Regions from separate parts of the Calothrix sp. CCY 0018 genome, predicted to be linked through region 2. Evidence: riboswitches for the same ligand, from Rfam matches in the RefSeq annotation. Region 2 holds a riboswitch; the other holds the start of a gene.
The links. Region 2 has a riboswitch for cobalamin ahead of ACM03V_RS13880 (TonB-dependent receptor plug domain-containing protein). Riboswitches for the same ligand answer to the same signal wherever they lie in the genome.
Positions count from the first base shown of each region.

Region 1: another riboswitch for cobalamin. It lies ahead of ACM03V_RS05950 (sirohydrochlorin chelatase); the one in region 2 lies ahead of ACM03V_RS13880 (TonB-dependent receptor plug domain-containing protein).

Region 1 covers NZ_CAWUDI010000006.1:20,296-36,529, forward strand. Annotated here, with positions in the region: gene ACM03V_RS05915 (response regulator) at 1-348, opposite strand, end outside; gene ACM03V_RS05920 (ATP-binding protein) at 530-1,744, opposite strand; gene ACM03V_RS05925 (response regulator) at 1,989-2,429, opposite strand; gene ACM03V_RS05930 (CHASE3 domain-containing protein) at 2,585-4,390, opposite strand; gene ACM03V_RS05935 (PAS domain S-box protein) at 4,418-6,772, opposite strand; gene ACM03V_RS05940 (response regulator) at 7,092-7,811, shown strand; gene ACM03V_RS05945 (aspartate kinase) at 8,080-9,888, shown strand; cobalamin riboswitch at 10,048-10,303, shown strand; gene ACM03V_RS05950 (sirohydrochlorin chelatase) at 10,342-11,346, shown strand; gene ACM03V_RS05955 (hypothetical protein) at 11,573-11,767, opposite strand; gene ACM03V_RS05960 (hypothetical protein) at 11,776-11,901, opposite strand; gene ACM03V_RS05965 (hypothetical protein) at 12,044-12,370, opposite strand; gene sipA (regulatory protein SipA) at 12,502-12,759, shown strand; gene ACM03V_RS05975 (peroxiredoxin) at 12,945-13,496, shown strand; gene ACM03V_RS05980 (hypothetical protein) at 13,862-14,347, shown strand; gene ACM03V_RS05985 (polyphosphate kinase 2 family protein) at 14,499-15,395, shown strand; gene ACM03V_RS05990 (hypothetical protein) at 15,715-16,234, shown strand, end outside.
Region 2 covers NZ_CAWUDI010000016.1:106,958-123,191, forward strand. Annotated here, with positions in the region: gene ACM03V_RS13870 (ABC transporter substrate-binding protein) at 1-733, opposite strand, end outside; gene ACM03V_RS13875 ((2Fe-2S) ferredoxin domain-containing protein) at 863-1,735, opposite strand; gene ACM03V_RS13880 (TonB-dependent receptor plug domain-containing protein) at 1,802-3,964, opposite strand; cobalamin riboswitch at 3,984-4,127, opposite strand; gene ACM03V_RS13885 (energy-coupling factor ABC transporter permease) at 4,718-5,509, shown strand; gene ACM03V_RS13890 (energy-coupling factor ABC transporter substrate-binding protein) at 5,487-5,795, shown strand; gene cbiQ (cobalt ECF transporter T component CbiQ) at 5,792-6,598, shown strand; gene ACM03V_RS13900 (energy-coupling factor ABC transporter ATP-binding protein) at 6,579-7,400, shown strand; gene ACM03V_RS13905 (CAP domain-containing protein) at 7,531-8,097, opposite strand; gene purT (formate-dependent phosphoribosylglycinamide formyltransferase) at 8,539-9,708, shown strand; gene ACM03V_RS13915 (alpha/beta fold hydrolase) at 9,850-10,731, shown strand; gene ACM03V_RS13920 (helix-turn-helix domain-containing protein) at 10,768-11,016, opposite strand; gene ACM03V_RS13925 (DNA methyltransferase) at 11,146-12,213, shown strand; gene ACM03V_RS13930 (hypothetical protein) at 12,203-13,120, opposite strand; gene crtH (carotenoid isomerase) at 13,205-14,692, opposite strand; gene upp (uracil phosphoribosyltransferase) at 15,093-15,743, shown strand; gene ACM03V_RS13945 (hypothetical protein) at 15,832-16,194, shown strand.

The DNA.
Region 1 (16,234 bases), on a different contig from region 2:
GTCAGCATCTACTGGTTTGCGAATAAAGTCGTCCGCTCCTGCATCTAATCCCTCCACAACGCTGATGCTGTCATAAGCAGTGATTAATAAAATCGGAATAAATGGTAATTTTTGATTTTGACGAATGCGGCGAGTAAATTCATAGCCATCAATTTCTGGCATCATTACGTCTAAAAGAATCAAATCTGGTGGAGACTGTTCTACCATTTTTAAGGCTAATGTACTATTCTCTTGAATCTCTATTTCATATCCTTCGTCTTCTAATATGGTTTCGATTACAAGTAAGTTATCAAAAATATCGTCAATTACTAAAATGCGGTCTTTTTTTTCAGGTTTACTGTAGGACATAATGTTTTATCTCAAATATTAGGAATTATTTTTAAAAGGAAGTAGCAGTAGTAATAGGATGTATTAAATAAACGTATACTATTTATAATTTTGATTTTTGATTTTTGATTTTTGATTTTATAATTTGTCTAAATCATCAAGACATAAATTATTTATAATGGTAATTCTTTTTCGTTCATATTTATTCCTCTTCTGCCTTAATATAGCGCGGTAACTCCACTCGAAAAGTCGAACCTTGGGCTACTTTGCTTTCAACTGAAACGCTACCATTCATCATTTTTACTAAAGATTGTGTAATCGCTAAACCCAACCCCGTTCCGGCATATTTACGTGAAATTGTTTGATTAATTTGACGAAAGGGTTCAAAAATATGTTTTGTATCATCCTTAGAAATACCAATACCCGTATCTTTAACGATAATAGCAAGATCGGATTCTGAGATTTCGGTTGCTTCTATTAAAACCATTCCTTCATCGGTGAATTTAATTGCATTAGAAATCAAATTTACCAAAACTTGACGCACGCGGTTTCTGTCGTTAATAGTCTTAGTGTTTTCCAAATTTATTTTAACTTTTATGTCTAACTTTTTTTGTGATTTTAAAGAACGTAATTCATCGATAGTGGTATTTATTAATTGAGATAAATCGAATTCTTCTGGATGTAGTTTTAAACCGCCTGCTTCAATTTTTGAGAGATCGAGGATATCGTTAATTAAAGCCAGCAAATTTTTACCATTACCATGAATCCGCTCGATCATATCTACTTGCTGCTTAGAAAAATTGTCTTTATTTTTACGCTGTAGCATTTGAGAAAATGCCATAATCGCATTTAAAGGCGTTCGCAGTTCGTGAGACATAGTTGCTAAAAACTTAGATTTTGTTTCCGAAGCTTCTAATAATTTCAAGTTTTGGATGTGAATCTGTTGTCTTTTCTCCTCTAATTCTTTATTCTTTTTCTTCAATAGTTCGTTACTTTCTCTTAACTGCTGATTAAATAATTCTATTTGTAGTTCTGCTTCATAGATACGAATTACATTTCTCAGAGTTGCACTTAATAAATCGGGAGTAATTCTCGATTTGGTAATGTAGTCGGAAGCTCCTGCTTTCATTAATTCAACCGCTGTTTGTTCGTCTCCTTGTCCGGTTAAAACAATTAACGGTACTTTAGAACCACTAGCACGTATTTCTTGTACTACTACTAACCCATCTTTCCCAGGTAAAAGATAGTCTACAAATATGCAATCAAAGTCATTGTGTTCTAAAATTTCAACAGCTTCAGAATAATCGCTTGCTTCAGACAATTTCATTCGTACATTCGCTGCTTTTAAAGCCCGACTCACAGCCATACGATCCACTTCGTCATCATCAATAATTAATATGTTTAGAGTTTCTTCCATATAAGGATAAAAGCAAAGAGCTACAATTAAACTAAGTAAAATATAATATAATTCAATAAATCTAATTCAATAAATCTAATTCAATATTATTATAGGTCTTTTAAAAGCTGGTCATATCTATGACAAAATATCATATATTATGCTTTAATTAATGGTCTAATTTATTTTTTGTTTCATATAATTACAGTTATTGAAAAATATTCACATATAGATAATTGTAATCTTTGTATTATTGCAAATTTGATTAATTCGGCATTTCTGAAGAAGACCAATATTTATTAAGAGTTGTCATTAAATCAACAAATCTAGAAAAAGTTACGGGTTTTAAAAGATAGCCAGCAACATTTAAATCGAATGCCTCGATCATGTCTTTATCTTGATTGGATGTTGTCAGCATTACTACAGGAGTTAACTTTAATTCTTTGTCGGCACGTATTGTTTGGAGAAATTCTAAACCGCTCATTCTTGGCATATTAATATCTAATAATATTAAACGGCGTTCGTTAGGCACTTCGGGGAGTTTGTCATCTCCACCGCGCAACATTGCTAATGCTTCTATTCCATTTCTAGCTATGTAAAGTGGGTTTTTGATGGCAGCTTTCTTGAACGCTCGCTCGACGTTCATAATGTCTACTTCGTCATCTTCCACAAGTAAGATATTTACTATCCGATCCTTTTCTAGCATTATAGTTTGGGATAAATCTTTCAAATGTCTATTTAAGCATTAATAGAGCATTATAAAAGTGTGCTTTAGTGAATTGTAAACCCATAGCTGCACGCCGGTGTTTGACCGTTAGTGAGGGTTTTCTATCAAATAACCTATTCCTATCGGATGAAGTACTATTGTTCTATAGTTGATTCCAACCAAGTAAAATAAAAAGTTGCTCCTTTACCCAACTCGGAATCCAGATGAATTTTACCGCCTTCTGACTCGACAATTTTTTTGACAATAGATAAACCAACGCCGGTATTTTCTTTTTTATCGCGAGATTGCAAGGTTTGAAAAATCGTAAAAATTTTATCTCGATTTTTGAGTTCAATACCAGCACCATCATCGCTGACAATAAACTGATATAGTTCTTTTTTATCTTCTACTGAAATTTTAATATTTCCATCATCGCGGGGATGATGTTTGATAGCGTTACTGATTAAATTGGCAAATACCTGTCTCAAAAGCAACTTTTTAGTTGTAAGTACCGGCATATCGGCAGCGATTTCGATATTAAATGTTGGCGGTGGGTTAAGGGAATCGATAATATCTGCTAAAAGTTGGCTTACATCAACTTCTTCTGATGCAGTTTGTACCCTTCCTACCCGCGAATATTCTAGTAAACCATCAATCAAAGCCTCCATGCGGTAAACTCGCTTCTTAAGAAGTTCAAACTGATGCTGATTTTCTGGTGTTAAATCATTTTTAATATCTTCTTCCAACCATTGAGAAAGACTTGCGATTCCCCTCAAAGGTGCTTTTAAATCGTGGGAAGCAATATAAGCAAAGCTGTCTAATTCTTGATTTCTTTCGGTTAAAGCTTGATTCGTATTTGCTAATAACAGACTCAAACGAGACAATTCTTGAACGTTAGCTTCTAATTTTTCTCTTACTTGGGTTTGCTCGGTAATATCGCGAACGATTACCATTTTTCCGTTGCCATTTTGTAAATCGCTGATAGATATTTCAACCGGAAAATTCGTGCCTACTTGACGATTTCCCAAAGCATACATTGGTAGAGCTTGATGCGTTGCTGAAATACTTTTATTAAATAATGGTTTTTCAGATTCTATTTTTTCACAAATTAATATGTTAAGATTTTTACCGATTACTTCTTGAGATTGATAACCGAACATCGTTGCTGCTGCTTGATTAAAACTATCAATCTTATCTTGTTTATCTAAAGTAATAATTCCATCTACAACATTCCCCATTATTCCTTCAAGCAAGCTTTTCTTTTCTTTAAGTTGTAATTGCTGCCCTTCAATTTGCCAGTCAAGCTTGCTAAATAAATAGATTGCTCCTACATAGCTAGATATACTAATCGTCACCGTAAACCATAGTATTTTAATATTTTTATCGCGGATATCGTTCAATTTTTCGCGATATACATCTAACTGACGTAATTCTTCTTGTTGAAAAGCATCAATTACCTCGCGAATGGTATCCATAGCACTTTTACCTTGGTAAAGCAAAGGATCTGCTGGTGGTGATTCGATTAAGGTTTGTTCTGTTTGTTCGAGTTTTTCTATTCTTTTCTCTAGAATCTCAATATTTCTCTGTGCTAAAACTTCTATCCGTTTAAATCTTTTTCCTTGAGCATCATCGGGTAAATTTTGCTTTAGGCGATCAACAATTACTGGTAATTTTTGACGTGCTGTATTGTAAGGTTCTAAAAATGTCGGATTGCGAGAAATTATATAGCCGCGAGTACCTGTTTCAGCATCTAACAAAAGTTTCAGCAATCTGTTACTATGTAAGACTACCGTTTTCGTATGGTCAATTTCTCTGTAAGTTGCAATAGCATTTTGTCTCGACCAAACTGAGGCAAGTAGAGTTATTATCAAACAAGAAAAGGGTAGAGCAATTATTATTGCACCACGATAACGTACTGGTAAAGAGCGCCAAACAGCAGTCGTTTTTTTGAATATAGCCATTTTGTGGCATTGTTAATTATATAATTACTACTTATGCCAGGTAAAACGAAAAGTTGCTCCCTTATCAAGATCGGAATCTACTGTTACCGTGGTTCCTTCAGTTTCCAGAATCTTTTTAACAATAGATAAGCCGACTCCCGTACTTTCTTTTTTGTCACGGGCTTGTAAAGTTTGAAAAATTACAAATATTTTATCGTGATATTGGGGAGAAATTCCCGCTCCATCGTCAGATACTGCGAATTCGTAATATTCCCCTTTATCTTTTACAGAAACTTCAATTTTACCTTGCGAACCATTATGATGGGTTATAGCATTATCAATTAAATTCGTAAATACTTGCCTTAACATCATACCTTTTGTAGTTAAGCTAGGCATGGGAGTTTTTACTTCGATGGTAAAATTTTCGGGTGGTGCAAGCCCATCAAATATTTCAGTTAAAAGCCGATTAACATCCACCTTTTCTTCGGCATTATCAACACGCCCGATGCGAGAATATTGTAGCAAACCGTCGATTAAAGCTTCCATGCGATAGACTCGCTGACGCAGTAATTCAAGGTGACGCAGATTTTCCGGCTCCAAGATGTCCAATAAATCATCCTCCAACCATTGGGAAAGATTAGCGATCGCTCTGAGGGGTGCCTTCAAATCATGAGAAGCTACGTAGGCAAATTGGTCTAATTCTGAGTTGCGTTTTCTTAATTGGGATGTAGTCTCGGTTAATAGGATATTTAATTCTTCTTGCTCTTGCGCTCTAAGTTTTAGTTGGGTTTGCGCTTGTTTGCGTTGACTAATATCTTTAATGACGCTAAGAAAATAATCTGGTTCACCATTGGTTTGACGCACGAAAGAAACCGTCATCTCTACCCAGATTACAGAACCATCTTTACAGATATAGCGCTTCTCCATCGAGAAATTTTGAATTTTACCAGATAATAAATTGCGAACCTGTTTCAAATCGCTTTCTAAATCATCTGCATAAGTAACTTGAAGAAAAGTGTGCTGCAAAAGTTCGGAGCGAGTGTAGCCCAAAATATCGCAAAGCTTCTGATTTACGCGGATAAATTTACCATTTTTATCTGCATGAGCAATACCCACTGCCGCTTGTTCAAAAGTAGAGCGAAAACGTTCTTCACTTTCTCGCAATGCTTTTTCAGACTGCTTTTGATAAGTAATATCGGTAACTGTACCTACATGACCGATCGCGACTCCATCGGCATTCATTTCCGGAACAGATTGAGCAAATACCCAAACCACAGAATTATCGGGGCGTTGAAAGCGAAATTCGGATTCAAAAGGTATTGCTTGCTCTAAGGTGCGCTGTACTTCTGCTTCCACTCGCGCTCTATCTTCCGGATGAATTGTTGCACGCCACCCCTGATCGATTACCCGATCAAAACTATACCCAGTTATTTCGCACCAGCGTTGATTGACGTAAAGTAAATTTGCAGACGCATCGCAACGATAAATACCAACGGGAGAGATTTGAGCTAAAGTACTGTAGCGAAGCTCGCTTGACTCTAAAGCCTGCTGTGCTTTTTTACGTTCGGTAATATCGGTGACAGTCCCCGCCATCCGCAAAGCTTTACCATCGTCATCGTAATAGTAGCGTCCGTAAGATTCAACCCAGCGTATACTACCGTCAGGTAGAACTATCCGGTATTCGCAAACATAATCCTTATGTTCGTTCAAAGCGCTTTGCCAAGCAGCTTCAGCGAATGGTAAATCTTCAGGATGAACCCGAATTGCCCAATCTTCATAGGTATGTTCTCCATTTCCGGGTTCGTAACCAAAAATTATATCGTGGTAAGGAGTCCACACATTTTTATTAGTAAACGAATCCCAATACCAAGAACCCATTTTCGCAGCATCTAAAGCTAAAGTTAGTCTTTCAAAGTATTTTTGAATCTCGGTTTGTGCTTCTTGTTGTTCAAAGTTAATTTCGCTTTGCTGTTCTAACCTAATTTCGCTTCGCTTATATTTGTTAATATTATTAAAAGTAACTACCCATTCAATAACCTGTTCCTCTTCGTCAAAACAAGGTTGGGCAAAAGCCGCATACCAACAAGCTTTTTTATTTTTGTGTACGATCCTAAATTCGTATTCCCACGATTTGCGCTCTTTTACCGCTGCTAACCAAGACTGAGAAACCGTATCGCGTTCGGATGGATGAATAGCCTGTAGAAAATTAAAATTTAAACTTAAATTTAAACATTGATTTTCATTTAATCCAGTTACTTCGTACCATTTTTGATTAAAATAAGTAGCCCGTCCATCTGCATCCGTACAACAAAAAATCTGCGTCATAGCCTGCATAACCCGTCCAAAGTGAGCTTCACTTTGAGCAGTATTATCAGTTTTAGCAGGATGATGACTTTGATTCATAACGGCGGGACATATAAGTTAGGAGTTAGGAGTTAGGAGTTATGAGTTAAGAATTGGTCACTGTTAACTGTTTACTGTTCACTGTTAAAAGCTTAATCGTTCAGACCTGCTTTTTCTAGCTTCTACAGTTAAGTTATTGTGTATATAGGTATCTATCGTGAGGATGAAATGCAAAAAATAGATTTATAACTATTTGTAAACACAAGCCTTGTAATGGTATTTATAAACGTATTAAATACAATAAACATAATCGTTTCTTAGAAAATAGCTCTGCTATCTTTAATAGGGTTTTGAATAATGTGGGTAGAGGTTGCATAAAATGAGTGAAATTAGAGTAGTCGTAATCGAAGACCATAATTTAACTAGGATAGGTTTACGAGCGGCTTTGGAAACTCGCGAAGATATTGAAATCGTTGGTGAAGCTTCTAACGGAATTGATGGTTTAAATCTTCTGAAAAGCTTAAAGCCGGATGTTGCGACTATCGATCTTGGTTTACCCGACATAGACGGTATTGAGTTAACGCGAAGATTTCGGCAATATCAAGCAGAAATTGAAAACCAAGATACTAAGCTGTTGATTCTAACCATGCAAAACAGCGACGAAGCGGTACTAGCAGCTTTTGGTGCTGGTGCAGATTCCTACTGCATGAAAGATATTGAAAGCGAGAAATTAGTTGAAGCAGTAGAAGCAACAGCTTCAAGCGGATCTTGGATCGATCCAGCAATTGCAGATATTGTACTGCGACAAGTACGCCAAGAAGTATCCGAAGGAAAAGCAGGTGCGGATGCAAAAACAGTCGCAATTCAAGCAGTAGATCCAGAAGTTGAAAAAGTTATAGAAACTTATCCATTAACAAAACGGGAATTAGAAGTATTAGAATTGATAGTTTCTGGATGCGACAACGCAGCAATTGCCAAAGAACTTTACTTAACAATCGGTACCGTAAAAACCCACGTTAGAGGAATTCTCAGTAAACTTTGCGTTGACGATCGCACACAAGCAGCAGTGCGGGCATTGCGATCGGGAATAGTGCAGTAATCAGTTAGGAGTTGGGAATTGGGCATGGGGCATGGGGCATGGGTAATTGGTAATTGGTAATTGGTAATTGGTAATTGGTAATTGGTAATTATTATTTATTCTTCCCCCTCTCCCCCCTCTTCCCCCTCTCCCCCCCTCCCCTAACTCTTAACTTTCACAAGCGGTGTGCTGTCTGATAAGTTGTTAATAATATACTTGTTGATGCCTTGCGATGGCGTTGGCTTTGAAACGGTAACATAGTTCCTCATATATCTCCCATACAATTATCATGGCGCTCATAGTTCAAAAATACGGTGGTTCTTCTGTTGGTTCGGTTGAACGCATTCAAGCAGTAGCAAAGCGCGTTTGCGAAACTGCCAAAGCCGGAAATTCTGTGGTAGTGGTAGTTTCTGCTATGGGAAAAACTACAGATGGACTTGTGAAGCTAGCGAATGATATTTCTCCTCACCCTTCAAGACGAGAAATGGATATGTTGCTTTCGACTGGGGAACAGGTAACTATTGCTTTGGTTAGTATGGCTTTGCAGGAAATCGGACAGCCTGCAATTTCTTTGACGGGTGCCCAAGTAGGAATTGTTACTGAAGCCGAACATACCCGCGCTCGGATTTTACATATTGCTACCGATAGAATCGAAAAATGCTTAGAAGAAGGTAGAGTAGTTGTAATTGCTGGGTTTCAGGGAATTAGTAGTACCGAAGAATTAGAAATTACTACCTTGGGAAGAGGCGGTTCTGATACTTCAGCAGTGGCGATCGCCGCTGCATTAAAGGCACAAAAATGTGAAATTTATACAGATGTACCGGGGATATTAACTACAGATCCGCGTTTGGTTCCGCAAGCGCAATTAATGGCAGAAGTTACCAGCGATGAAATGTTGGAATTAGCTTCTTTAGGAGCAAAGGTTTTGCATCCCCGCGCTGTAGAAATAGCCCGCAATTACGGCGTGCAATTGGTAGTACGCTCTAGCTGGACGGATTGCCCCGGAACTGTAGTTAATTCACCCGAACCAAAACCGCGTTCTTTAGTTAACTTAGAAATAGCTCGACCCGTTGACGATGTTGAATTTGATACCAATCAAGCCAAGGTCTCATTATTGCGCGTACCGGATCAACCGGGGGTTGCAGCGCGGCTATTTGGGGAAATTTCCCGTCAGAAAGTGGACGTAGATTTAATTATTCAGTCGATTCACGAAGGTAATACCAACGACATAGCCTTTACAGTGATGTCACCGATACTAAAGAAAGCAGAGGCAGTAGCTTCGGCGATCGCTCCAGCACTGCGTAATTCTGACTCTTCAGAACAAGCCGAAGTCATGATACAGCAACAGATAGCCAAAGTAAGTATAGTTGGTGCGGGAATGATTGGTCGTCCTGGTGTTGCTGCCGAAATGTTCGCAACCCTAGCGCGTAGGGGAGTAAACATTAGAATGATTTCGACAAGCGAAGTAAAAGTTAGCTGTGTAATTGACAGTGCAGATTGCGAAAAAGCCGTAGCCGCACTGCGAGAAACATTTGAAATAGAAGCAGAATATTCCTCTCCTTCTCCCGCTCTCACAATTTCTCCCTCCTCCCCTCCAGTAAGAGGAGTAGCCTTAGACATGAAACAAGCGCGTTTGGGGATTCGTAGAGTTCCCGATACTCCAGGCATGGCAGAAAAAATCTTCGGAACTTTAGCTAATCACAACATCAGCGTTGACATGATAATTCAATCCCAGCGCTGTCACGTAATCAAAGGTATTCCCACCAGAGATATAGCCTTTACAGTAGCCAGAGTAGACGCACGAGCAGCCCAAGAATTATTACAGAAAGCCACAGGAGAATGCGGTTGGGGTGAAGTAGTGCTTGACATGGAAATCGCCAAAGTGAGTATAGTTGGTGCCGGAATGGTAGGGCAACCAGGAGTTGCAGCCAAAATGTTTGAATCCCTATCTCAAGAGAACATCAACATTCAAATGATCACCACCTCAGAAATCAAAATCAGTTGCGTAGTCGCAGAAGATCGAGGAATCAAAGCATTAAAAGCGATTCATGCAGCATTTGAGTTAGGGGGAACAGAAGAATTTGTGGTTCCAGCTTAGGCAGTAATCAGTGAGCAGTGAGCAGTGAACAGTTAGGAATTGGCTATTGGGCATTGGTAATTGGTAATTGGTAATTGGGCATCTTACTTTAACTCCCAACTCCTAACTCCTAACTCCTAACTCTTTCCCCATCTCCCCATCCCCCATCCCCCCATCCTGCATTTCGCAATAGACACGGATTCGGCTAATATAACTAAACAAACGTGAACCGTAACAGACTAGGGAAACTCCGGTGAAATTCCGGGGCTGTGCCGCAACTGTAAAAATATTTTAGATTTTGCGGAAAGCTGGGGGGTAGATGTTCTTCCCCCAAACTTTCCTGCTCCAGATTTTAGATTTTAGATTAATAACAATCCAAAATCCAAAATCCAAAATTGTTTGAGCCAGAACACCTATCTGTTATTAGCTCACTTTATTTCCTGCGTAGCACGGGAAGGGAGCCTTCTGAAAATAATGCAAACTATCGATAATTCAAATTCGACAAAATTACAATTTCCTAATCTGCAATTACCTGCTTTACCAATGAAGCGTCCTTTGCTGATGATTGGACATGGTACAAGAAATGCCCAAGGAAAGCAGGCTTTGCTAGATTTTGCCAGTGCTTATCAAGCTTTAGATGATTCTCGTCCGGTTTTACCTTGTTTTCTAGAATTAACCGAGCCGACAATTCAAGAAGGTGTGGACGAATGCATCAAAAACGGCTATACCGAACTTTCCGCTTTACCGATTTTATTATTTGCTGCAAGACACAATAAATTTGATATTACCAATGAATTAGACCGCGCTAGGGTTAGATATCCCGAATTAAAATTTCACTACGGCAGACACTTCGGAATTACACCCACATTTATCGAACTGTGGCGCAACCGTTTAGCCGAATTCGATAAACCCGAACATAATCCCCAACAAATTTCCCGTCAAGATACCGTACTTTTGTTTGTAGGTAGAGGTTCCAGCGACCCCGACGCGAACGGCGACGTGTATAAATTAGCTCGGATTATTTGGGAAGGTAGCGGTTATTCCACCGTTGAAACCTGCTTTATCGGCATCACCCATCCTCGATTAGAAGAAGGTTTCAAACGCGCTCGTTTGTATAAGCCAAAACGCATAATTGTTTTGCCATACTTCTTGTTTATGGGGACTTTAATGGAAAAAATCTTTGATATTACAGCTCAACAGCAAGAGCAATATCCAGATATTTCTATTACTGCTTTACCAGAAATTGGTTTACAGCCAGAATTATTAACCGTATTGCGAGAGCGAGAAATAGAAACCCAACTCGGCGAAGTGAAGATGAATTGTGAGATGTGTAAATTCCGCACTGCCGCAGTATCGGATAACCACGGACACGGACACGGACATGACCACCATCACCATCATCACGACCATTCACACACGCCTGTAGACCCCTACGCAGATATTGATAATTATCATCAGAGGATTTGGCAGGTGCCGTAGGGGAAGGGTTTTTTAGAGTATCTGGCGAATAGAATGTCTCCTCCGGAGACGCTGCGCTAACACGGCTACACAGGCAAATTCCACCTGCGTGGAATAATAATGATAAATTTTGAAACCCGCTGCCACGGCGGGTTTTGTTTGTGTAGATAAGCCATTGCGTTGCGGAGGTTCCCGCAGTATGTAGCAAATGGCGTGCGGTTTCAACCGCCGGATAAAAGATAAAATATCAAATCAAACTTTTCAAAATTCCTAAAATCTTACCCAATTCACTGATAAAATATTCATTCAAATCTATTTCGATAATTTGACTTTTAAGCGTTAAAAACTTCCAATTAGTTCCAGTAGTAACAACACCATAAATTGTAGAAATTTCTTTACCTTTTCTTTGGTTGAATATTTGAGCGGCTATGATTTCAGCCATGCATTGCCCTAACCCGGATTGGATATTGTCTTTTTGCTTCTACTAAAGTTACTACCGGAGCTTCTATAACCAATTGGATTTTCACCACCGAGTACAGCATCATATTCTCGTGGCTTCTGGGGATTTTCTGGCATAGCTTTTAATAATCACTTAATACCAGCTTTCCCCAAAAACAGTTAACAGTGTAGAGACGTAGCAGTGCTACGTCTTAGGAGTTAGGAGTTTCAAATCATCAATTACCAATGCCCCATGCCCAATGCCCCATGCCCAATAAAATTACTCAACCAAATCCAACTTTTTCAAAAAAACCCCTAAAGGCAATACAAGAGCCTTCGCAACATCCGCTAATTCACTCAATTTAACCGAAGCTCCTTGTCCGTCGCGCAACAGCCAAACTACGGTAGTGCTTACACCCGATTTTTGCTGTAAAGTCTGCCAGTTAGGAATACCCGCTCGTTCCATTAAATCTAAAAGCACCGTATCTTTAGAATTTCCCTTAGCATAAATTGCCGCGAATAAAAAACGAAAAAAGGCGATCGCCCCACCAAAAATTAAAATAACAGCAAGCAAACCGTACACAAGATACAAACTATCTGACAGCATAATCAAAAATAATTTTATTGTTTCTATTACTTCCCCCGTACTAGATTACCGAAATCTTGGAGATTTGAGACAGGATAAAACGTTAGATTTAAACTAATAAGTAATTAATTCCTAATACCCAACTCCTTACTATGTCTGAAGAATTCGCTATTGGTAGTAAAGTCCGTGTGGTAGCGCTACCACCTTATATCAAAACGGCCGAACCCATGCCCATGTTACGCCCTCCCGATATCATCCATGTAGGGGAAGAAGGTATCGTTCTTGACCGTCGTCCCGGAGGATACTGGGGCATCCGCTTCGCTAAAGGCTCATTTCTTCTCGATAGTCAGTATATAGAATCTGTAGAAACTCACACTCAAGTAGAACAATCGGGTGAAGGCTTTCAATAAATTGGGTTCGTAGTAGCGCTTTAGCGCATCCGGATTCCAGAATATGAGGCGCTGTTAGCGTAGCGTGCCCGCCAGGGCATAGCGCTACTACGAACCTTATATTAATCAACTGCTAAATATAAATACATCTACTGTACGAGTGATTGTAAACTTATATAAAGTACTCATTCATACTCTACAGAAAAATGAATCGTCGCAATTTTCTCAATATATTATTTGCCAGTTGTTTTGTATTCTTAGGATGGTTGAATTTTACCCCTGCTGCGAATGCAATGGGTGGTACGCTACCCTCTATCAATGAACCCGCACCGGAATTTACTTTACCGACTAATACTGGAGATGGAGAAATTTCCCTTTCCGACTATCGCGGTAAATGGGTAGTGCTTTATTTTTATCCCAAGGATTTCACTGCTGGTTGCACTATCGAAGCTCGTCGTTTCCAAGAAGATTTGCCAAAATACCTAGAAAGGAATACCGAAATTATTGGTGTCAGCGCCGATGATATTGATTCTCACGCCGAATTTTGCGATTCTGAAGGTTTAAAATTTCCTTTATTAGCAGATACAACAGGTGCGGTAAGTAAAGATTACGGTTCCTGGTTATCGTTTATTTCTAGCCGTCACAGTTTTATTATCGATCCAGATGGAATTTTGCGAGAAACTTTTGTCAAAGTTAATCCAATCGTTCATTCTCAAGACGTAATGGCAAGACTCAAAGATTTACAGGAAACCACTTAATTACAAAAAGGAATTTTCAAAAACAACAATCCCGTTTGTACACACTTTCTTGTGGGATGGGCTTCTAGCCCGTCCTTAATAATATAAAACTATTGCATATTGTTAAAAACAGGACTTGTGCAATCGCAACCTTAGCGAAGCGTGTCCCGTAAGAAAGATAAAATTAACTATTTCAGCCGTTTAGATCCCCCCAACCCCCCGCTATATTGGGGGGCTTTACGTAAGTCCTAAAAAATCAAAATTACCAAAAAAGAAATTAATTTATTACCTTTAACCTTTGATCTTAATTACATTCATCCCGACAACTGCGAGCAAAATAAGTTAAAAATAGAAGTAGAAAGGCGATATTTCAACGAGGCAAAAATATGGATTTTGAACGCGAAGTCCCGGTTGAAAAAACTACAGAAGAATTAGAATTTGCCGAGCCAGATTCTCGCAAGCCTTTAGAAATATTGCGAAATACGGAAGCTTTGCTACGCCGTCCAACTGTTGCCGCATTAGTACCAATTCTACCGCCAAAGTTAAGCGAAAACTTACAAGATGCTTCAGATATTGCGGATGATTCGTTAGAAGAATTAGCAGAAATAGACCTAAGTGAAATTAACGATTGGGAATTACGTCCTGCTCGGATTCGGATTGGTTTAAGCTGTGTTGGATTTAGTTCGTTAATGATTCTTATTTTGGCTCTTTTTTTCACTACCCTACATCCAGAAATGAGTCCAACTCAACAAATTGGAACATTTTGGGGTGAGTATATTTGGTTTGTTTGCTTGGGAGTTGCCGGAATGTTTCTCTTAGGTAGAGAAGCCATGCGTCCAGTTAATAAACAAAACTTAGATGATGACTGGTGAACAGTTAACAGTGAGCAGTTAGGAGTTGACAATTACCAATTCCCAATTCCCAAAATAAAAAGTTTTGTTGCTTTATTTTACTTGATTGCTAATTAAGGATAAATACTTATTACTGTAGAAGTTTGTCAGCTTTTAAGGAAAGTCATTAATTATGGATCGTGATGCTTTTATTGTTAAACCGGGTTCAAAAATTTCTCTGAAAAAAGATTACGATACTGCTTTTACAGGTAGTTACGATCAAAAGGGCGATGCAAAGATTAAGTTGCTTCATGATATTGAACGATTGGCGAAATACCAGGATATTCTTTATGCTAAAAATACTCATGCATTATTAATTATTTTCCAAGCAATGGATGCTGCTGGTAAAGATAGTACGATTAAGCATGTTATGTCTGGCATAAATCCTCAAGGCTGTCAGGTGTTTAGTTTTAAACAACCTTCCTCAGAAGAATTAAATCATGGTTATTTATGGCGAAGTTTTAAAGCTTTACCCGAAAGAGGAAGAATAGGTATTTTCAACCGTTCTTATTATGAAGACGTTTTGGTGACGCGGGTGCATCCGGAGCTAATTGAAAAACAACAATTACCTGTATCTCTAAAAGGAAACCATATATGGAAGCAGCGTTTTGAAGAGATAAATAATTTTGAAAAATATTTGGTTAATAATGGAATTGTTGTTCTGAAGTTTTTTCTCAATGTGTCAAAAAAAGAACAGAAAAACCGCTTTATGAAGCGCATTGAAACACCTGAAAAAAACTGGAAGTTCTCAGCAAGTGATATCCGAGAACGTAATTTTTGGGACGATTACATGAATGCTTACGAAGATGCTTTTCGCCACACTAGCACTGAATGGGCACCCTGGCATATTATTCCTGCCGACCACAAATGGTTTACTCGTATGGCTGTAGCCGATATTGTCTGCTCTAAATTAAAAGAACTGAAGTTAGAGTATCCTACCGTAACAGAAGAACATATGCAGCGTATCTTACAAGCAAAGGAAATTTTGCAAGCAGAAGATCGACAGTTATCAGTGAGCAGTGAGCAGTGAGCAGTTAGAAGTTACCAGTTATTATTTTTTTGTGATTTATCTCTTTATTTTATGGTACAATAGTACTTATTTTTCCAGATAAAATTGGAGTGTTGGGGAGTATCAATATTTTAAAGCTGCTACAACTATCTTAAGTTGTTAATTAATGAAAGTTTAGTTAACTGTAATTTTGTCGGAATGTTGATATCTATATAACATTCGGATGATATTCATGTGGATGTTGTTTTCAGGGCTACACTTCGGTGTAAGCTTGTACGAAGTTAAATATTTGAAATACTTAGTTAAATTTTAGTCACATTTAAACAATTAGCTTCTAGTTATGTCGATTATTGCTCTGAGAGCTTGGTATATCGAAAAGTATGAGCCGATTCCAGAGTTGGAAAAACGTCAGCCAGATATTCGTATCAGTAAAAAAAGTCTGTTAAAGTCGGCTTTGAGAGCAGATTTTTTGGAAGACAGTGAGGAAGTAAAAAATTCAACTTGGTTTAGGCGCTATCTGGAAGGCGACGAGATAGAATTTTATGTTGAAGGCAGTGGTGGCTATTGTGTTGCCAACATTGATTTAATTAGCCATGAGATTTATTTCACGAAACAGGCTTTGTTAGCGCAGTTAGAGCCAACGATTTTTTTGAGTTATCAAAATGAATATCCTGAAGCTAGCGATGCTTTGCGGGAAGGATTGCTCGATACCTTAGATAAATTAAATTTGCGATCGCGACTGCCATTAAAGTTAATTGAGTCTATTCGCCCAAAAGATGCGCCGATGAGATTGGGAAGCAGCATGATGCGAAAAATTCGCAGAAGCTTGTTATTTATTGCGGATGCCACACCGATCGCCA
Region 2 (16,234 bases):
TAGCTATTTCACCAAATTCTTTTTCAGCAATATCTTCTTTATTAAAAAACATAGAGGTAAACTTTAACCATTCTGCACGCCCTAATGGTGTGTTTTCCATATATTCAGCATTGATAGCTACTTTTAATCCTGCTTCTAATAATTTAGGATAACTATCAGTTTGTGGGTTTCCCGTTCCATAAGTTGTAATTAAATCGGGATTGAGTTCTAACAATCTTTCTACATTTACATTATTGCCTAATTCTGCAATTTTCCCTGCTTTTATTTTCTCAATTACTTCTGGTGTATTGACTGTTTTAGTATCGCTGACACCGACGAGTTTATCTACTACTTCTAAGAAAGCTAAATGGGGTAAATGAGTAGTCGAAAGAGATGTAACTGTATTTATGGGTACTGTAATTACTTGAGTGTTCTTAAATTCTTGTGGTGCCGGCGTACCGCATTCAACTAAAGCATATTTAAAGCTTGTTTTTGCATCTTGCCAAGGGCTTTTTACTGTGACAATTTTATAATTATTTTGATATTCTACAGCAAAACCTGTGGCATATTTGATATTAGCTTTTTGGCGAAAGTAATCTGTATTTTGGTTATAGTTTTGAATGCAATTTTTGTTAGGAGTTTGTGTAGTCAAAGTGGGTGTAGTGCTTTGACAAGCAATTACTAAAGCCGCAACACACACAACTTGATAAAATAAGAATATTGATTTGATTCTGCTCAATCTGAAAAATTGCATATTAGGAGCATCCTATAGTTTAAGGATAAGGATTATATATATTTTTAACGCAAAGGCACGCGGAGTTTATCGCGAAGGTACGCAGAGAGAAGTTAATTTTAATTTTATAGGATGTTTCCTTGAGTATCTTTAAACCGATTCTGGTGGATAAAGATGTTCGGTAACTTTATTTCCTTGGACTAAATGCTTTTCAACAATCGTCTCAGCAATTTCTGGATTAACGCGAGTGTACCAAGTTCTGTCCTCAGAATTAAATACGACTGGTCCCAATTTACAAACTTCTAAACAGCCAGATGTTCTTACTTCTATATCTAAACCGGCTTTTTCCACAGCATTTTTTAAGGATTCAAAAGTTGGTTGCCAATTACGTGAAGGTAAACATCTTCCAGAAGTACAAACTGAAATATAAGCACGTTTTAAGGGATTTTGAGTAAATGGCATTGGTTTTTTACCTAATACATAAATTTCCCTTAATTCTTGATAAAGAGCTAATTTTGATAAGTCTGGTTTACCTTCCGGTAATAAATTTTCTCCATCTACTAAAGGATTGGGTAAGAAAATTGTCATTACATTCTCACCCACACCATTCCAAAGTTCAATTCCCCAACTTCTGGGATTTCCATCTTTGTTGAAACGTCGATAAAACGCTGCACGACTAACTCTTCTTTGTCGTCTTAATTCTAAAGGAGTTTGGTTATTCGGACCACCTAAATTATCATCAATACACAGGTGTAAATGCCAACCTTCTGTTACTACTGTGAGATAACCATCATAGAGAATACAAATCTTAGGTGGATTGTTAAATCCTAATTCTAAAACCCCACCTTGAGCAACGTGCCCTAATTCTACCTGCTGCCAATTTTGTTGAAATAAAGTGTAAAGTAACGATGATAAAACATCACAACTGCAATCAATATCCTCATATTCAACTTTTCCTCCTGTTAGTAAATCTTCCGTACTTTGATTATTTAATGGTGTTACCCAAGGATTATAGTTACTCATGGTGATTTTGGATTTTAACAACGGATGGTTTTGTTTTATATTAATGAGTTAGGAATCCCCAATTCCCTAAAACTTATAATTCATCCCAACTTGTACAATTCTACCTGCATCGGGATAGCCGGGAAATAATTGAAATCTTTGGTCAAAAATATTTTCTACACTACCATTAAAGGCTAAATTTGTACTTACAGGAACTCGCAATTTAAAATCAAAGGTTGTGTAACCGGGTAAAGATTCTGTATTGGTGTTATTGGTGGGATAACTACCTAAAGAATGCATCAAAATTCCTGCATACCAACCTTGGGGATTTTCATAATTAAATCCTAAGTTAATACTATCAGCACCTGCAAATCTTAATTCTTGGTCAACTTCGGCAGGATTAGAACTTTCAAGTATTCTAGGGTCATTTGCAGTATAGTTACCAGAAAAGTAGAAATTTTTTGCTAATTGCAAGTTTAAGGCAAGTTCTACACCAGTTGTGCGAACTTTACCAATATTTTCATAGGTAAAATTGACATTATCATAAGCAATATTATCGGTAATGGTGTTATTGAAAAAAGTAAAACGTATTAAACCAATATCACCTAATTGTTGGTCGATACCTACATCAAAACTATTACCTCTTTCTGGTTTTAAGTCTGGATTACCTTGGGCAAAAGGAGAATTACTAAATAAATTAAATAGGGTAGGGACTCGGAAATTACGGATATAGTTAGCTCTAAGTGTAGTCTTTTCACTAAAATTCCAACGCGCACCTACTGCTGGAGAAGTTACGGAACCATTTATCAAACTATTGAAATCTTGACGCAATCCTAAATTTAATCGCACTTCAGGAGTCACATCGACCAGATATTTGGCAAATACGGCTCCCTGTCCGATACTATCATCGTAATTCTCTGTTTCTGTTTCATCTGCGAGGTTACGAGTCACATTTTCAGCGCTGACATTACGATAGTCAAAACCATAAGTAATATTATGATTTTTAGCAATTTGCCAATTATGCTGTACCTGAAAACCCAAGGATTTCTGATTGTTATCAAACTGTTGTTGATTGCTGATGTCTCCCGTGCGGTTGTCGAAGCGGGTATTGAGAAAGTCTAGATAGACTTTAGCTGTGACTAAGGAATCATCTGCTTTCCCTAATTTTGCATTCCATGTTAAATCCGTGAGAACTTGGTCGGTGTACTTACGATTATTATCGGTAAGCGAGTTGAAAGCAGCTTGAGAAATTTGCGGAATTGCTACACCACCGGGAACTCCCTGGTCTTTTGCAAGATAAATCGCGTTGAAACTCAAATTTTGGCGTTTATTTAATTCTGTATTCACCTGTAAATTCAGATTATTGTAGAGTACATCGGCGTTTTCTCTAGTTCCATCAAAGTCAACTTCGGGAATGGAATAATCAAAGTTATTGTTAGCGCGAGTGCGATTGTAGCCTAGCAACCAAGAGACATTACCCTGTTTACCGCTATTTTGAATGCTTTGTTCGTTTAAATCGTAGCTACCGAATCTTAGCTGAGCGGTGGTAGTAATATCTTTTGTTGGACGACGAGTAATAATATTGATTGTCCCTCCAATCGCATCGGAACCATAGAGGGTAGAGCCTCCACCAGGAAGAACTTCAACTCTTTCGACTATATCTGTAGTAATTTCTGAAAGGTCGAAACCACCACTACCAAGGTTGTTAACTGGTCTGCCATTAATTAATATCAATACTTGTCCAGTATTAGAACCGCGAATAAACTGACCGCTTAAACCACCAATTTCTGTTCCCACAGTACCGTCGGGTAAAATACCGGGGAGAAATCTTAGCGCTTCTTTGACAGTACGCGCACCCTGGGCTTCAATTTCCTCGCGGTTAATTACGTATACTGGACGAGTCGCATCGCGTACCTTTCCTTCACGACGAAACGGTGCAAATACTGGTTGATCTAATATTTCTCCTATAACTGTAAGCTCAATATCTGCTTCTTGTTCTTCTTTCTCTGCTTCTTGTACAGGATTATTTTGAGCAATTTCTTCCGTGTTATTACTTGTAGTGGAAGTATTTTCAGGTATTAATTCTGGAATTATTTCTAAGTCCTTTGCTGTACCTTGATACTGGGAAAATTCTGATATTTGCTCTATTTCTTGTGCTGTAGCGCGATCGTTCCCAGATAATATCCCCAATACCGTCATCATTAATACTGTGAACTGTATTCCCGATTGGCAACTAAAAATAATTTTCATCCGTACCTCGCAGATTATTGTGTTTTTTATCACATTTGGCGGGCATTCTGACTTAAAGACTTCTGTCTTATTACAGTTGCGGGACAGCGCTGGATTTACACCGGACTTTCCCCCTTACGTCTGATGGCTGACTCCCATCAAAACCAATTGGTTAATTCAAGATTGAAAATAAATTAGCACTATAGCCTACGCTTAATCAAAAATAATAGAAATTTATCTCAAACTAAATATTTGCTATTTATACACTATTTTTTCTGCTTTTCATATATTTTTTTTAATACAATCCATTTCTAGTTTAGTTTGTAAGCTGACTAATTTGGAAAAACTTATTCTATATGATAATCCTATAAAAAAGTGCCTGATTATATATCGAAATAACTGATTTAGATGAATTGCTTTTAATCAATAATGACAATGTTAATGTCAATGTCAGCGTTATTGTTAATGTCAATGTTAAGCATTTAACCAATATTATCGATTAATCAAATTTATAAATATACCCGTACAATAAAACGTATCTTTGTTAATATTGAAAACTAAATTACCGTGCTAGTATGAATAAAATTTTTCATGCTAAACTTCACCGAGGGAACTTTCTAGCAGACAATAGCAACTAATTTTACAGTTTATGCTTTATCGAATAGGCGTAAACAATTATGATTTATTGGTTCAAATTTTGCTGTTATTGACTCTCGAATAGAGAATATTGTTTTTAATACTTTTCAACTAGTAAAAAGCACAACTAAATCTTTTATGGGAATCCGAAAAAATCTCAAACGGCTGAATTTACTGGGAATAGCGCTAATAAGCTTATATTTGGTAATTGGTGTACCGAAACCGGCTTACGCAATGCATATAATGGAAGGTTTTCTACCATTTGGCTGGGCTGCTTTTTGGTGGGCTGTTTCTTTACCGTTTTTTGTTTTAGGCTTAATATCCTTAACTCGCATCACCAAGGAAAAACCACAGCTTAAATTACTTTTAGGTTTAGCTGGTGCTTTTGCTTTCGTGCTTTCGGCTTTGAAAATTCCTTCGGTAACTGGTAGCTGTTCCCATCCTACGGGTACGGGTTTGGGTGCGGTATTATTTGGTCCTTTGGCGATGTCAGTTTTGGGGACTTTGGTACTGCTATTTCAGGCTTTATTACTGGCACACGGCGGCTTGACAACATTGGGCGCTAATGCATTTTCGATGGCGATCGCCGGGCCATTTGCGGCTTTTTGGATTTATCGGTTAACGATGCAGTTGTCTGGTAATCAAAGGTTAGCGATATTTTTAGCGGCAGCTTTAGCAAATTTATTGACATATATAATTACTTCTATCCAATTGGCTTTGGCTTTCCCCGCACCTGTTGGTGGTGTGATGGCTTCGTTTGCCAAGTTTGCGGGAATTTTTGCTTTAACTCAAGTTCCTTTGGCGATTAGTGAAGGTTTGCTGACAGTATTGGTGTGGAATTGGCTGCAATCTTACAATCCACAAGAATTAGAATTATTGAATTTAATTAAGCGGGAGCCTCAAGGAAATGAAACAATCAAGTCAGTCTAATAAAGGATGGAACAATTGGCTGTTGATATCCATAGTCGTTGCTTTAGCAGTTGCACCATTAATATTTGTAAGTGGTGAATATGGTGGTGCTGATGGGGAAGCTGAAGAAGCAATTACTGAAGTTAAACCGGATTATGAACCGTGGTTTCAACCTCTATTTGAACCACCAAGCGGCGAAATTGAAAGTTTATTATTTTCCTCTCAAGCTGCTTTGGGTGCGGGATTAATTGGTTACGCAATTGGATTATATAAAGGACGTAGTGAAAAGCAAAAACGTGAAGAATGAGCTTAAAACTCGATACTTTAGCTTACACTAATCGATTGCGAGGGTTGCCACCAGAACATAAATTAGTTTTTGCTTTAACAACTTTGCTGATTTCTCTTTCTACCCATCCACCAGTACAAATTTTAATTGCATTATGGATGGGTATTTGGACGGTTGTTTATGCGAAAATTCCAGCCGGTATTTATATCAGAATATTGGCAGTTGCTAGTTTTTTTTGGCTGACTAGTTTACCGGCTTTAGTTATTAATGGTGTTTCTGTTGCAGATATTTCCCAGGTGCAAGGTGATTCCTGGCAAGGTTTAAATTTAGAATTTTACTATATATATATTAGTCGTAGTGGTTTTTATCAAGCTCTGGCAATTTTTACTAGAGCTTTTGCTTCTGTTTCTTGTCTATATTTTTTAATGCTAACTGTTCCGTTTACGGAAGTATTGCAAACTCTGCGCCGATTCAAGTTTCCCACGCTGTTAATTGAATTATTATTATTAATGTATCGGTTTATTTTCATATTGTGGAATACAGCCACTGATTTATCTATCGCTCAAAAATCTCGTCTCGGGTACCGTGATTTTCGTACCAGCATCAAAAGTTTAGCATTATTAGTCGGACAGCTTTTAAAGCGAACCTTGCAAAAATACAGTCAATTTTCATTAGGATTAGAATCACGGGGAATGAGCGGAGAATTTCGAGTTTATGCTCCTCGTCGCTATCGTCCTTCAAAACGCTACATTCTAGAAGCAGTAATCGGTTGTGTAATATTAATTAGTTTAGAGTGGTGGCTGAATGCAGGAATATTTACTTGAATTTGAACAGGTACACTACACTTATCCCGGCGCTAGAGAATCTTCACTCAACGGTTTAACTTTAAATATTCCATCAGGTAAAAAATGTGCGCTCATCGGTCAGAATGGTTGTGGAAAAACCACATTATTTTTATTAGCAAACGGTTTATATAAGCCGTCGAGTGGAATTGTCCGCTGGCACGGTAAACCATTACGTTACGACCGCAATTATTTAAGTAATTTACGTCAGGAAGTCGGATTAATATTTCAAGATCCAGAACAACAGTTAGTTGCTTCGACAATAGAAGAAGATATTTCCTATGGCTTATGTAATTTGAATTTACCTGTTAAAGAAATTCAGGTAAGAGTAGAAGAAATATTAGCAGAACTTAGTTTAGAAGAATTAGCGCAAAGACCAGTACATCATCTTAGCTTGGGACAAAAAAAACGAGTTTCCATTGCAGATGTGATGGTACTACGACCCAAACTCTTATTATTAGACGAGCCGACGGCATATTTAGATATTAAACATACCCGTCAGCTAATCAAAACCCTGGATAAAATTCATCAAGACGGTACAACATTATTAATGTCTACCCATGACTTAGATTTAGTTTTTCGTTGGGCTGACTGGATATTTGTGATGGATAAGGGGCAGTTAATTTTTGAAGGTAAACCCGATGATGTATTTGCTCAAGGGGAGCTTTTAGAACAATTAGATTTAGGATTGCCGTTGATATATCAGCTTCTATTTGATGAGAGTTTATCTGAAGAAGAGAAAGCTGTAGTGGAAAAATTGCGGGAACGGATATTAAAATTGTGAGTATTAAACTACACAAGCAAAACCCGCCTGCGCGGGTTATAAGAAATAGTCCACGGAGGTGGACTTTGCCTGTGTAGCCGCGAATTACATTCGCTAGGTAAATTTATACGCAGACGAAATATCTAAAATATTACCGCTGACTAACAAAAAGCTGCGTGAAATAATATTCACCTTTGGAATTTTTCGCAACACCAATACCAGTCACCTGATATTTACCTACCATATTTCGATTATGACCGGGACTTTTAATCCAACCGTCAACAGCAGATTTTCCTGGATTACGATGACCCTGATTGTAAGCAACGTTTTCTGCTACACCACGCCAGCGAATTAACTTAGAAATCTTTTGATAGCGAGAATTTGAACCATTATGTCCAAAAGGAACCTGCTTATCTGCCATACTTTTGCTGTGTTGTCTTGCGATCGCGCTTACACTAGGATTCACTTTTAGCGGTGGCAAACCTTTGCTACTACGGTATTTATTAATTTGTTGATGCACCGATTTTTCCATAGCAGCAACATCCGAAGCTGCATTTACAGGTTTTGAACTTAATGTAATTAAATCGGTAACACTATCGGAATTGCTCGAAAACTGGGTTGTTTCCATTCCACCCAAAATTACTGCTGTTCCTAAAACAACTCCAAGAGATGGGAACAATTTTGTCAAATTAGCCTTTAGCCGAGTATTCTTCAACATTTATATTTACTCCAAAAAACAACTAAATAAACCTGTACTTATAATTCCCTTCAGCGAGAGAAAAATAACATCTGACACTTCGTTTCAGGTAGATTTATTCGCAATTTGGTAGAAGCAGCCTTTTTCACCCCGTCATCAGAATGACTAGCAAAATTTAAGTTAGTTTATAACTTAGCTTTGCAAAGATTCTATGTAATTTTAGCCAATTTATCATGAATATGGTTGTGATTTAAAATACTAATTGCATTTTTGCTTGATAAATATGAATTCGGATCGAACGTAAAGATTTACAAATTGACCGTAGAAAAATCAAATATTAATCAGATGATATTTAACTAGGATTAATTAAGTACAAAACCTCACCCTGCCTCTGGCTTCCCTCTCCTTCCACCAGGAGAGGGATTGAGGGTGAGGTTTCATTATTGTTTAAGAATTAAATTAATGACAAAATCTTTTAAATTACCCCAAAAAATCATGCTTCTCGGTTCGGGAGAACTAGGTAAAGAATTCGTTATTGCAGCGCAACGTTTAGGTAATTTTGTAATTGCAGTTGACCGTTATAAAGATGCTCCAGCGATGCAGGTTGCCGATTGTTGTGAAGTAATTTCTATGTTGAGTGCTGACGATTTAGAAGCGATTGTCAGCAAGTATCAACCGGATTTTATCGTACCGGAAATTGAAGCAATTAGAACTGAAAAATTAGCAGAATTTGAACAGCGCGGTATTACTGTAATTCCCACGGCTGCGGCGACCAATTATACAATGAATCGCGATAGAATCAGAGAATTAGCGCATACAGAGTTAGGTGTTAGGACTGCAAAATATGGTTATGCTTCTTCTTTAAATGAATTGATAAACATTAGTAATCAAATTGGTTTTCCCAATGTAGTGAAACCAGTAATGTCATCTTCCGGCAAAGGACAATCTATAGTTAAAGATAAACAAGACGTTGCCAAAGCTTGGGATTATGCTTGTTCTGGTTCTCGCGGTGATACTCAAAGAGTAATTATAGAAGAATTTATCGACTTTGAAATTGAAATTACTCTATTAACTATTAAACAATGGAATTCCCCCACTATTTTCTGCTCTCCTATCGGTCATCGTCAAGAAAGAGGTGATTATCAAGAATCTTGGCAACCTGCGGAAATTTCCGAAAAAATGACATTAAAAGCCCAAGAAATTGCTATCAAAGTAACTGATGCTTTGGGAGGTGCGGGAATTTTTGGTGTAGAGTTTTTTATTACTAAAAATGAAGTAATATTTTCCGAACTTTCACCTAGACCTCACGATACGGGGATGGTAACATTAATATCGCAAAACCTAAATGAATTTGAACTACATTTAAGAGCAATTTTAGGTTTACCAATTCCCAATATAGAACAGTTTGCACCTTCAGCAAGTGCGGTAATTTTAGCTTCAGAAAAATCCGATAATATTAGTTATACAGGAGTAGCCGAAGCACTTGCAGAAAAAGACATTGATATTAAATTATTTGGTAAACCCAGCGCTCATAAATATCGACGCATGGGAGTAGCTTTAGCTAAAGGAAGCAGCGTTCAAGAAGCGCGAGAAAAAGCCAAAGTCGCTGCCGATAAAATTAATATAGTTTGATTTGCATCTCGTCATCTTGTTACAAGGTTCTACTTTGTAATGCATTTCCAGAGGCTCCGCCTCCTTTTATGAAAGGGGTTCCCAGTCAGAGGCTAAGAACCAGACATTATAATAATAGATATTAAATTTACCTAATCATTTATGCATGAATTCCTATCGGGAATTAATATATCAAAACTCAAAGATTCATCAGCAATTAACCTTTTTCAAAACATTCAAATAACTCCCATCACCACACCTTTAAACTGGCAACCAATTTCAACAGCTTACATCCATCAAGGTAACAACGGAATACCAATTTTACTGCTGCACGGTTTCGAGAGTTCCTTATTAGAATTCCGCTTACTAATACCATTACTCGCCGATAAAAACGAAACTTGGGCAGTTGATTTACTTGGTTTCGGGTTTACAGAAAGACTTAAAAACATTAATTATTCCCCGGCAACAATCAAAACCCATCTGTACCACTTCTGGAAAACGCAAATTAAGCAACCTGTAATTTTAGTTGGTGCTTCGATGGGAGGTGCAACAGCTATAGATTTTACGCTTTCTTATCCAGATTGCGTTCATCAACTGGTTTTAATTAACAGCGTCGGTTATTCTGGTAGCTTTCCTCAAGGACGATTTTTGTTTCCTCCTTTTGATTATTTAGCTGTTGAATATTGGCGACAACGTAAACTTCAAGGGCTATTTTTTGGGGATTTTGGTAATTTAACAGATGCCGAAATTACATCCTTGCAATGCGCCGTTTTACATTTAGATATGCCCAATTGGCACGAAGCGATAATTAGTTTTACTAAAAGTGGTGGTTACAGCGAGATAGCACCGCGAATTAAAGAAATTTCAAAGCCAACCTTAATTTTATGGGGAGAGAAAGACGAAACTTTGCCGATGGAAGATGCTTATAAATTTGAACGAGATATTGTACAGAGTCGATTGATTTCGTTGAATTGTGGGCATACTCCGCAGTTGGAACAGCCGAAAGTGGTTGCGGAGCATATCGCATCCGTAAATAATTTTTAATATCTTCTCTTGTATGTTTTTTAACTCCTTAAGAGCTTAAGAAGAACGAAATCTTACTCCCTCACCACCTCCGTTTTTTGGAATAAATTCAATTTCTCCGTCTTCTTCTAAAGCCTTCTGAATAGCTATAAGGTTATTTAAAATTGGTGTACGAGCTTCGCGTTCAAAATCTGCTACAGTCGCTCTTGCAACCTTAGCCCGTTTTGATAATTTTTCTTGAGACCAACCCAACATTGCTCGTGCGGCTCTACATTGAGCCGAAGAAATACACATTTTGTCTGACATTAGTCAAAAAGTATGATATTTTTGTATTATATTAGCAAACTTTGTATTACCTTTCTCAATTTGTTAATCATATATATTTGTAGAAATTAGACAGATTGAATAATGTGAAGCCCGAAAAGAGAAAAACAAATGAACCAAATAGCAAACGAAACTGTTGTAACTAACTATGCTTCTCATGTGGAAGCGGCTAGTACAGTTGGTCGAGGTAAAGTTGTTTCCTTAGATTCAGAACCATCATTCACTGAGTGGAAAGATTCACAAGTTTCTCTACATTATGGTGATAGCTTAAAGTACTACATGAAATGGAAACCACCTACAGTAATAGTATCTGATGGCGGCTATGGAATTTTAGGTTTTGAAGGAGATACTTCAGATCATTTAAAGCTACCAGAACTGTATGAACCCCATATAAAACAGTGGTCAAATTATGCAACACCTCAAACAACACTGTGGTTTTGGAATTCAGAAATTGGTTGGGCGTCAGTCCATCCCATTTTAGAAAAGTATGGCTGGCGTTACGTTAACTGCAATGTTTGGAATAAGGGTAAAGGGCATATAGCTGGTAATGTTAATACCCAGAAGATTAGAAGATTTCCTGTTGTTACAGAGGTTTGCGTTCAATACGTATTTGAAGCCCGAATAAACGGAATGCTTTTGAAGGAATGGTTGTTATCCGAATGGAAGCGTACAAATCTTCCACTCAAACGAGCTAATGATGCGTGTGGAGTTAAAAACGTAGCTACTAGAAAGTATTTCAATCAAGGTCATCTGTGGTATTTTCCCCCACCTGAAATGTTTGAAAAAATATCACAATATGCTAATCAATACGGTAATCCACAAGGCAAACCTTATTTTTCCCGTGATGGTAAGAATCCAATCATAAAACAAGAATGGGCTGCTATGCGCTCTAAATTTTCCTGTCCTTACGGGTATACAAATGTATGGGAAAGAAATGCACTTCGTGGGAAAGAAAGAATTAATATTGGTTCAAATAAAGCCCTTCACCTTAATCAAAAGCCGTTAGATTTAATAACACTAATTATAGAAGCATCAAGTGATTCTGGAGATGTAGTCTGGGAGCCATTTGGAGGATTATTTACTGCTTCTCTTGCAGCAAATAATTTGGGTCGTAGAGCTTTTGGGGCAGAGATTGACTGGACATATTTTTTCTATGGTGTTCAAAGATTTAAAGAATAATATCGTCAGCTTTCGTATCTTCAATAAACAATTTTTCTTTAAAAATCAACTTAATATTTTCTGTATTTTTATTACTAAGTAATTTTATCCATTCACGAATGGACATATCGTGTATAGTCATTCCTAGTATTTTTTGCTTAAAATTTTCTATTTCGGGATGAACTATTCTATCTATCTTGGCAAAATTAGTATCTAGCCTGTAGGGAAATAAGTTTAATAGCTGTCTTAATTGTTGTTGGTATTCCCTTGTAGGCTGATAATTTTTACCGTTATCTCCCCAACTATCTACGATTTTTTGAGCTTCTTGAAATTGAGAAAGAGTTCCTTGCCATTTATAGCCGTTTGTATTAGTCTGTTGTAAATTTCGAGTACGTTTTTGAGTATCTTCCGGCTCTAAAACAAGATAGTCAGGTGGATTATGATAGTGGCGATCGCGAGCTTTGGCAATTGAGCAAGCTGAAATAGTACAAATGTCGAGTATGTATGGTTTTCCATAAATTAAGTGGCTTGGAAGCCAAGGAAGCAAGACAACATAGGTATTGTCATATTTAAAGTGATTTTGGCTATCTTTGAAGCGAGCAGTTATTTCTGTTGCTAATGGGAACCAAGTTTTGATTTCAAATCCAGGTATCGGAGTTACTGTACCTTGAAAAATAGTATCTGGAAATCCAGGATCTTGACGTTTCCATTCTCCTTGATCTTGGAATTCTTCTTGATCGTTCAAGAACTCAGTGATATTAAATTCAATTAAATTCCCTAGTAATGGAGATAGTTTAGAAATAACTTTTGATAGATTAATAGCAGCATTTGGTGAAATAGGTTTTGAGATTGTTAATAAGTCAAATTCATGTCCAGGCAACTTTTCCAACTTTTCAATAGCTATTCTTAGAATATCCTCAGTTTTCATATTTCATAAATCATGTTTGAACAAAGGTATTTTATAACTTTTACAACAGTTGTCGATCTGACCATTCAATATGTAAATATTGCTCTACAACCCCAAATCCACCCCCACCCGATGAGCGCAAGCAAACCCAGAAAACGCTACCGCATTCAATCCTTGCCCAGGAAATGTACTATCTCCCACAACATATAATCCCTCAATTGCCGTCCGATTAAACGGCATTCCCAACAACCCGCGCAACTTTCTTCTAGGAATTGGGCCATATGTACCATCGACTCTTCCCAAAAATCTCCGATGGGTTTTTGGTGTTCCGGCTTCTAAATAATCTAAATTGGCATTTATTCCGGGAAATATTTTTTCTAATTTATCCAAAATACGATTAGCTGTAGCTTCTTTCTTGGCTTCATATTCTTTCTGGGATAAACCCTGCCATTGATCAATCCAGTGTGTTGCGAATGCATGAATGATATGATGCCCCTTCGGAGCTAATTCTGAATCGAGTAATGTGGGAATTGAGACAAAAATTGTCCCTTCTGAAACTGTCATTTCTTCCCACTCGGACAATAAAATGTGATGACATTCAGTATCGGGAGATAATAATTCTGCTTTTACTCCCATATGCAAGCTGAAAAAACTGGGCGATTTTTGATATTTTTGTTGCCATCTTTTTTCATTAGCTGGTATTTCTACTGGTGAAAGTAGCTTCTCAAATGTATTCCACCGAGTAGCATTAGAAACCACACGTTTCGCTCTATATTCTTGATTATTTGCCAGTTTTACGCCTACAACTTTTCCTCTATCTTTAATTATTTTTGTAACTCTGGCTTGATATTTAATTTCCCCACCTTTTTTAATTAAACCTTCCACCAATTTCTGAGCAATTTGTCCTACTCCACCTTTAGGATAATTAACTCCACCATAATGTCTGTCAGAAAAAACCATTCCTGCATTAATCATGGGTGTCATATCCGCTCTTACTACCGACCAGCAATAACACTCTATATCAATAAACTTTAGTAATTCCGGGTCTTTAATATATCTTCGCGCTATATCTCCTGCATTTTGCGGTAGGTACTTCGCCAAACCCAAACAAGCTAATGGATGCCCAAAAAACGCCCGCATCAAATAACCGGGTTCTTCTAAAGACAGCAACTCCATTTGATTTAAGCAGTTAAAAACTTTCCAGCACTCGTCATAAAAGCGACGAATTCCTTTGCTTTCGTGAGGAAAGTAAGCAATTAAATTTTCTAAAAAATCTTCATAATTTCGTTCGACTTTCAAATCCAACGAGTTAGGTAAATGATAGTGAATTTGTACGTTATCAGGAATAGTTTCCAAACTAACATCTACAGCTTGTAGCGCACGAGTAAGTAAATTAGTCGTTCCTTTATCCCCAAACCCAAAAATCATCGAAGCGCCAACATCAAAGCGATAGCCTTCCCGTTCAAAATAGCCAGAACTACCACCAGGAATAGTATATCCCTCCAACACCAGCACTTTCGCACCCATTACCACCAATTGAGTCGCAGTTACCAAACCACCAATACCAGACCCAATTACAATCACATCGTACATAAATCGTCATAAATCCTAGATTTTAATATCTAGGTTAAAGGTTAAAGGTCAAAGGTCAAAGGTTGAAGGTTAAAGGTTACAAACTAGAATTCTCAACTCTTAACTTAAAGCAATCCAAAATCTAAAAGAAACGCATCCGTTGTTAAAATCCAAAATAAAAAAAAGAGGGACAAGTCCGCAACTGCTGACCAATCCCGTCTGCCGTTCCTTAAAGAGAGGAGAACACTGAAAATTAATATAGCGCTGATTGAGAATAAATGTCAACTAGTAATAAAAAATATTCTCAACAATATTTGAGACAAATTAATGAGTACCGATGTTAGATGTTAGTCACAGGCTTGAAAGAGTATTATGATGTTTCAGTTGCGATACCTTATATATTGAAGCTTTTATATCTATTATGACGCTACAATTGCGCGTTTATGTTCCACCCCATCCTTTAATCAAACATTGGCTGGCAGTTGCTCGCGATGCTGGTACGCCTTCGGTATTGTTTCGTTCGGCAATGACTGAATTGGGGCGCTGGTTAACTTACGAAGCGGCTAGGGAATGGTTGCCTACTCAAGAATCAACGGTGCAAACTCCATTAGAGGAGTGTCCTGCAACGTTTATTAATCCTGCAATTCCGGTGGCAGTAGTGCCGATTTTGCGAGCGGGGTTAGGATTGCTAGAAGGGGCACAAACTTTGCTTCCTTTGGCATCTATTTATCATTTGGGTTTAGTCCGCAACGAGAAAACTTTGCAGCCAGAATGTTATCTTAATAAGCTACCAGAAAAAATTGACCCTCAAACAAGAGTGTTAATTACCGACCCTATGTTGGCTACTGGAGGCTCTATAATGGCTGCAATGTCGGAGCTAGTCCAAAGAGGTGTTGACCCGGCTTTAACGCGAATTGTCTGCGTAGTCGCTTGCCCGACCGCATTGCAACAATTGAGTACAGCTTATCCGGGTTTAAATGTTTACACTGCCACAATTGACGAAAAACTTAACGAACAAGGATTTATAGTACCTGGTTTAGGAGATGCTGGCGATCGCACTTTCGGAACTTAAAAAAGGAACTTAAAAAAATATACAGTTTGGACGCTGGGGTTGCTTGTGATGATTAAAGTAGGAAGTAGCGATTAAAGGTGGTAGAATAATGAGTCAACGCGATGGTTTTGCGGGCGGATTTTTGGCTGGAGCGATTTTTGGTAGCGTTGTTGGTGGGGTTATCGGCACGCTGGTAGCTCAGAGACGTGACGAAGCAGAATTAAATGAAGATGAAAGAGAACAGCAAATAATAGGCAAGGGTAATTCAAGCGAGAAATCTACCAAACGACGACAGATGCGAGGTTCGGCGACGACTGGGGTAGAAATGGAAGTAGCGCGACGTTCCCTTGAAGACAAAATTGCTCAGTTAAACGCCACAATCGATGAAGTACGCGATCAATTAGGTAATGTTAACAGCAATTCAAGTGGAGTAAACGAATTTACGAATCGTAGCGAAGAATTGCAATCTTAAGGAAACATTGAGAATTACAGCGGTAATAAAGCGATAAATT